3 regions of the uncultured Gilvimarinus sp. genome follow, and region 2 is predicted to be linked to each of the others. Evidence: riboswitches for the same ligand, from Rfam matches in the RefSeq annotation. Region 2 holds a riboswitch; each other region holds the start of a gene.
What was found. A riboswitch is a leader RNA that binds a small molecule or an ion and turns the genes downstream of it on or off. The one in region 2 is predicted to bind thiamine pyrophosphate.
Positions count from the first base shown of each region.

Region 1 (2,261 bases), on a different contig from region 2:
CCGCGATTGTCCAGGCCCTTGCCATGGCGGCCCGCAGTCAACTGTTTGATGTACTGCTGCTAACCCGCGGCGGTGGCTCGCTGGAAGATTTATGGCCGTTTAATGACGAGCGGGTCGCACGGGCCATCTCTCTATGCCCCGTGCCGCTTATCAGCGCTGTGGGGCACGAGGTGGACGTCACCATTGCCGACTTTGTCGCCGATGTACGCGCCCCCACCCCATCGGCGGCTGCCGAATTGGTCGTGCCCGATGTCAGTGAGCAACTGGTGCGCCTGCAAGTGCGCGAGCGTCACCTAGGGCAAACGATTCAACGTCGCTTACAGCGCTTGAGCGAGCAACTCAATCATTTACAAAAGCGACTACGCCACCCCGGTGACCACTTACGGCAGCAGTCCCAAAGGCTCGACCAACTCGAATTGCGTTTAAACAGCGCCATCAACCACACGCTAGAGCGCAAAAAACAAACGCTCGCCAACTTAGAGGCTCGCCAACCAGACCCACGCTACGCACTGCAACACCTAAAAGCGCAATTCCAGCGAACCCGCAGCGCCCTTATGCAGCAGTGGCAAGCCAGTCACCAGCGCGCCTCTCAGCGCCTCGGCGAGAATGCGCGTCTACTGCACAGCGTCAGCCCGCTCAGCACGTTAGAGCGCGGTTATGCGTTAGTCACCGACTCCCACGGCAAAATAGTGCGTGACAGCGATGCAGTACAACAAGGCGATAAAGTAACAGCCAAGCTCGCACGCGGCGAACTGCACTGCCAGATTATTGAGGGTTAATCACTCGGGCAAACCTCATCAAGATTGCACGGCCCGCGCAAACCCATTATATTGAACGCTCTTGTCGGGGCGCCTCGACCTGTTTAAGACAGGGACGGAGGCTGAGATCGGTACGTCCGAACCCGTGGAACCTGAACAGGCTGATACCTGCGGAGGAAACAAGTAACGCATTCGTGCGCCCTCCTCAGCCTCAACGATTATTCGAGGCACCGTGATTGACTCTTTAACCACTCGCTCTGCGCCCTCTCGCGTGGCGATTGCCGGCGCAGGCTTACTAGGCCGCTTAACCGCGTGGCGACTATCGCGCGCAGGCATACATGTCGATGTATATGAAGCGGGCTCGCTCGACGCCCCAACTGCCGCGGCAACGAGTGCCGCCGGAATGCTATCACCGCTAAGTGAAGCGGTGGTCTCAGACTATCAAATTTATCGTATGGGGCTGCACAGCCTAACGCTCTGGCCGCAGTGGTTAAGCGAGCTTGGTCCGCAGGCGCTCACGCATTTTCACTGCAACGGCAGTTTGGTGGTCGCCCATCCACAAGACGATTGCGAGCTGGTTCAGTTTGAAGCTGATTTAACCCGACTGATTGGGCGCAACAACATTGCTATGCAATCGCTTAATGCCAGCCAAATACAAACTGTTGAGCCTGATTTAAACCCACAATTTAAACGCGCATTGTTGTTAGAAAATGAGGCCCACCTCGACAACCGTCAACTGTTGCAAACCTTATTGGAATATCTACGCCACAGCGATAAGGTAACGCTAACCGATAACACGCCTGTGGCTGTTGCGCCCCACACAATCACCCAGCTAAACCGCCAGCAAAAAACGGCGTACGACTGGGTCATTGACTGCCGTGGTTTTGGTGCCAAAACGCAACAGCCATCGCTGCGCGGCGTACGCGGCGAGACACTGCACGTCTACACCAGCGAAGTAAACCTACAGCGGCCAGTGCGATTGATGCACCCGCGCTATCAACTGTATATTGTGCCTAAACCCAACCAACGCTACATTATTGGCGCCACGCAAATAGAAAGTGAAGACACCTCACCTATCAGCTTGCAATCGTCACTAGAACTATCCAGCGCGCTGTACACGTTGGCTCCAGCTTTTGCTGAGTCGCGCATTGTTGAATCCGACAGCAATTTGCGACCAGCCTATATCGACAACCTTCCTAAAATCACCCGCGACGACGGTTTGATTTGCGCAAACGGACTATACCGCCACGGTTATTTATTGGCACCGGTCATGGTCGAGCTGCTATTAACGACTTTTAACCTACCGACCTCCAGCGACGAATTTTCGTCATTGATTCAGCACTCTCACGCCACGCCGTTGGCACAAAAGGTGAGTTTATGAGCCAGAAAACCATTGAAGTTTTTTTAAACGGAAACTGCTTGGAAATCGCCCCGGCAACCACCCTTAAAGACGCTATCGCCGAGTGGCAAAATCAAAGTGCCGTAGGCGAAAAGTTTGCCGCC
Region 1 is NZ_CAXAUC010000001.1:826,594-828,854, forward strand. Features, by position in the region: gene xseA (exodeoxyribonuclease VII large subunit) at 1-779, shown strand, start outside; TPP riboswitch at 835-954, shown strand; gene thiO (glycine oxidase ThiO) at 991-2,139, shown strand; gene thiS (sulfur carrier protein ThiS) at 2,136-2,261, shown strand, end outside.
Region 1: linked by a shared signal. The riboswitch ahead of thiO (glycine oxidase ThiO) and the one ahead of thiD (bifunctional hydroxymethylpyrimidine kinase/phosphomethylpyrimidine kinase) in region 2 are both predicted to bind thiamine pyrophosphate.

Region 2 (2,261 bases):
GGCGCGACGCGGTTGCCGCACATGTTTAAAACGCAAATGTTTTAACGAATCATCGCCGCTGCGCTCGCGAGTAAACTCTGAGCAAGTCCCGGCCAGTAGCTCGGTATCGTCCCGCTCAAGAATCCACTCGTGGCGGATGTCACTGATACCAGAGCGCACATCCACCCGCGCCGCCGGGTCAGTATAGGGGCCGGAGGTATCGTACACCCGCACCGGTGGGTTCTTCTCACCGCCAAAGTCGGTGCCGGTATCGTCTAAGCTAATCTCCCGCATTGGCACCCGAATATCGGCGCGCGAGCCCTGTACATAAATTTTCTCCGAGCGCGGAAACGGCTGTATGGATGCGTTATCAACCTCGGCGCGCTCGCTCAGTGCGATAGCATTATTATCATTGCGGTTACTCATGGCTAACCTCGTAGGCAGTGTGAAAGAAAAAGTGATGAACAGGACCGGCGCCAGCGCCTACGGCAACATTATCGGCGTGACACAGGGCTTGGTATAAATAGGATTTGGCGTGGCGGGCGGCAAGCTCGAGGCTATCGCCCAAAGCCAGGCGCGCGCAAGCGGCGGCGGCCAAGGTGCAACCGGTGCCGTGGGTGTTGTGAGTAGCAACTCGGGGCGCGCGCAACAGCTGGCAACCGCGAGAATCGCAGTAAACGTCCACCGCATCAGCGGATGGCAGGTGGCCACCTTTAAGCAGCACCGCGCGGGGGCCGAATGCCAGTAGCGATTTAGCCTGCAGCAACATCTGGTCAACATCGGTCGCGACATCGGCGCCCAGTAACACCGCAGCCTCGGGAAGATTAGGAGTCAGCAAGTGAGCCAGTGGCAGTAAGGTATCGCGCAGCGCACTGACGGCCGAGGCGGGCAACAGCCGGTCACCACTGGTGGCCACCATTACCGGGTCCACCACCAGTGGCGCGGACACATCGCGCAGTGCGACCACCACAGCTCTAATAGCAGCCGCATCGGCCAGCATGCCCGTTTTGATCGCGGCGACCGGCAAATCGCTCAACACTGATTGCACCTGCGCGGCTAAAAACTCCGCCGACACCGGCATAACACCCTGCACCCCGAGCGTGTTTTGCGCCGTAAGGGCACTCACCGCAGATGCGCCGTAAACACCGTGGGCAGCAAAGGTTTTTAAGTCGGCCTGAATCCCAGCGCCACCGCCACTGTCGCTGCCGGCAATAGTGAGCGCGGTGGGCGTTACTCGGGCTTTAAGGGGGGTGTCGGGCATTGTAGGCTCCACGGGGTAATCGCAGGAGTAGAGCCGTTAAAGTCGACACGCAAACACACCGCCAGGCAATGATTGCCCAACGTTTGCGCGACATCAGCACCGAGCGGTGCCAGAGATACAATAGATGTGACTTTCATCGTAGACGTGCTCTCGTTCCCTACGCCGGTACTAACCGGATCAGGTCGACGGGACTCTCTCAGCGATTTCGCTTACGCAAAATTGCACCCCGACAAGAAAGATTCGCAGTCTAGAGAAGTCGCACGGGCCTGTAAAGCGGTGGTTTTTACGGTTTTTTACCCACCCAAGACAAAATGAACGACTATTCATCTGTACCTTAAGCAGACAAACCGCTAAACTCAGGCCTGAAATAACGCGTACAACATCGGCTTTGCCCGACACTGCATCCAACGCAGCCGTTGGCGCGTCACACTAAGACCTGCTAACAACATTGGCGCTGCTCTTTGCAGACAGCCGTTTTCAGGTTGCGGAAAATGTGGCAGACCACTCGCTCTTTTTACGGACGCATGACGAACTGGAAGACCAAATGAAGAAGACGAAACGCTATCTCTTAGCCGCCCTGATCGCTTGCAGTGGCAGCGCCCAGGCAAACTCCATTCTCGAAATTTACGAAATGGCCGTGGAAAACGACCCTCAACTTAAGGCCGATTACGCCGCCTATCAGGCTGGGCTCGAAAACCGCACCATCAATCGCGCCGCGCTGTTGCCGCAAATCAGCGCCAGCGGCAGCTACACGATCTCGGACAACGAAACCGTGTACAACGCCCGCGACGGTCAGCAACTTCCCGGCAACGAGCTGGATGTAGACGGCGAGCAAACCAGCTGGGGCCTAAACCTGAGCCAAGCGCTGATCGACATGAACGCTTGGTACACCTACAAACAAGGCTCCGCCCTGAGCGAGCAAGCCGTTGCCCAGTACTCTTCTGATGAGCAAAGCTTGATTGTCCGTGTCGCCGAGGCTTACTTCAACGTGTTACGCGCCGTTGATAATTTGCAAGCAAAC
Region 2 is NZ_CAXAUC010000017.1:35,549-37,809, reverse strand. Features, by position in the region: gene thiC (phosphomethylpyrimidine synthase ThiC) at 1-405, opposite strand, end outside; gene thiD (bifunctional hydroxymethylpyrimidine kinase/phosphomethylpyrimidine kinase) at 398-1,240, opposite strand; TPP riboswitch at 1,378-1,479, opposite strand; gene AACY82_RS16740 (TolC family outer membrane protein) at 1,785-2,261, shown strand, end outside.

Region 3 (2,261 bases), on a different contig from region 2:
AGTCTTCGTCGTAACCGTATTCGGTGTCTGAATTGGCGTTGCTGGCCAGCACCTCGGCGTGGAACGCATCGCTAACTTGCCAGTTGGCTTTGACAGAGAAGGCCACAGTCTCTTGGCGATCGTGACCGGGGTTGTCGGATAGCGTGGTGCGGGTATTATCCAGCGAGAAGCCGTCGTAGCCGTTATCCACATTGACGTACATAGCGGTAAAATCCAGCGCCAAAGCGTCGCCGATTTGCCAGTTGAGTTTACCGCGCGCGGTTTGCTCGTCGATGTTGGCGTTGTCGTCGATATTTAAAAAAGCGTTTTCTTGGTAGCCGTCGCTGGTGTGCTGCTCGAGTGCTACCCGAAACCCAACATTGCGACTGACAGGGCCGCTAAGTACCGCGCTGGTGGTGTAGGTATTATAGTCGCCCACCGTGGCCGACAGCTCGCCGCCAAACTCTTGGGTGGGGCTGCCCGATACCATATTGATTAAACCGGCCAGCGCGTTGGCGCCGTAGAGGGTGCCTTGCGGGCCGCGCAAGATCTCGACTTGCTGGATATCCAGCGTCGTGGCGGCGGCGCCAATACCGGTGAGGTCGATACCGTCGACTAACAAGCCGACCGAGGGGTTTACCGGCTCGATAAATTGGCTGCGCTCGCCAATGCCGCGAATCTGAAAAAACCGCCCGCGCGAGGCGCCGGTCGAGAAGTTCACATTGGGAGCGGTGTTTAAGATGCCGGCTAAATGCTCGGCGCCACGAGCTTTAATGGTGTCAGCACCTATCACGCTGGCGCTGGTGGATAAATCTTGCAGTGGTGCGGCGCGAAAGTCGGCACTGACTAGAATCTCTTCGATGCTATCGTCGGCAGCGTGGGTTTGCGCCGCAATAGCGAGCGTGAGGGCACTTAAGGCTAGGGTTTTGTTCATGGTTGAGTCTCCGGTAATGTGTAGGAGACCCGGTCTGCTTACAATAGCGTCGTAATTGGGGCACGTTGTTAGTGCTTGGCAGCCAAAGGCTCTGGCTGTGGGCGTATTATTGCTGTGCGAATAGTCCAATCCCTACGCCGGCATTAACCGGATCAGGTTCAACGGGTCCGCATTGTGTGCGTCTCAGGCCGACTGCCAAAGCAGTCTGGCCACCCCGAGGATGTCGTTTCGTTTTTCTAGAAAGGCGGTATTTTATGCCGTTTTGTTCCATCTAACCAGTGATAGTGCTTATTTTTATGGTGACTATCATCCCCCACCGATAGTGGTTAGCATTGCGTTTGTCTTTATGCTGGCTCGCGACTCCCATGCTGAATTTTTATAAAAAAGCCATTACCGTTCTTGTCGGGTTATTAGCCGTGTCGGTGTTGCTACTCTTTGGGGCGCTAAAGCACACCTTTATATCGCAGTCTTTATTGCCCCGTGGTGACAGTGAGCTGCCCTGGCGGGCCAGCCCAGAGGACGATACATCTCAGGGCGGCGCCTCCGAGGCGATCGTGCTAGACGATACGTATGGTCTGGAGTACGACTTGTTTATTGCGCCTAAAGCGCAATACCCGGCGGCATCGGTGGGGTTGGTGTTTACCGACGCCAAGGGCGAGCCGCGCTTGGTGGACTTGAGTCGCTACAGCGAGTTGACCTTTACGGTTAAATGCAGCCCCGCCAATGAACTGGCCCTTATGGTGTTTACCGTTGATGAACGGGTCACCAAGCTCGATGACTTTTTAACCTATCGCTCGCCCTTAAGCTTTTTTTCCTGTGGCGAGCAATGGCAGCAGCAACGTATTGATTTAACCCGGCTAGAAACGCCGCAGTGGTGGCTAACCAACTTCGACTTTAAACTGTCGATGTCAGAGTATTCGCTGCAACAGGTGCCTAAAATATTGTTTGCCTCGACCACCCAAAGCCCGCAAAACCAGTTGTTGCATGTGCGGTTTAATCAGCTGGAGCTGGCCGGTAAAGAGTGGGGCTATGTGTATTGTGTGGCGGGTTTTTTGTTTGTTTTGTGGACGATCGCCGGCGTTTGGTTGTTTCGCCAGCACACTCGGGCGCTGACCGAATCACTGAAACGAAAGATTCAGCAAGATCGGCCGTTGGTGGCTTATCAGCAGTTGTCGGTAGAGCCTAAGCGCGATAAAGACAGCGATGCCATCTTGCGCTACTTAACCACCGAGTACGCCAACCCCGAGTTAAACCTAGAGGCTTTAGTAAACGCCATCGGGGTCAGCCGTACCAAAATTAACGACATCCTCAAGGCCGAGCTGGGTTTTACCTTTACCGGCTACTTAAA
Region 3 is NZ_CAXAUC010000009.1:91,315-93,575, forward strand. Features, by position in the region: gene AACY82_RS13650 (TonB-dependent receptor) at 1-913, opposite strand, end outside; TPP riboswitch at 1,025-1,140, opposite strand; gene AACY82_RS13655 (helix-turn-helix transcriptional regulator) at 1,279-2,261, shown strand, end outside.
Region 3: linked by a shared signal. The riboswitch ahead of AACY82_RS13650 (TonB-dependent receptor) and the one ahead of thiD (bifunctional hydroxymethylpyrimidine kinase/phosphomethylpyrimidine kinase) in region 2 are both predicted to bind thiamine pyrophosphate.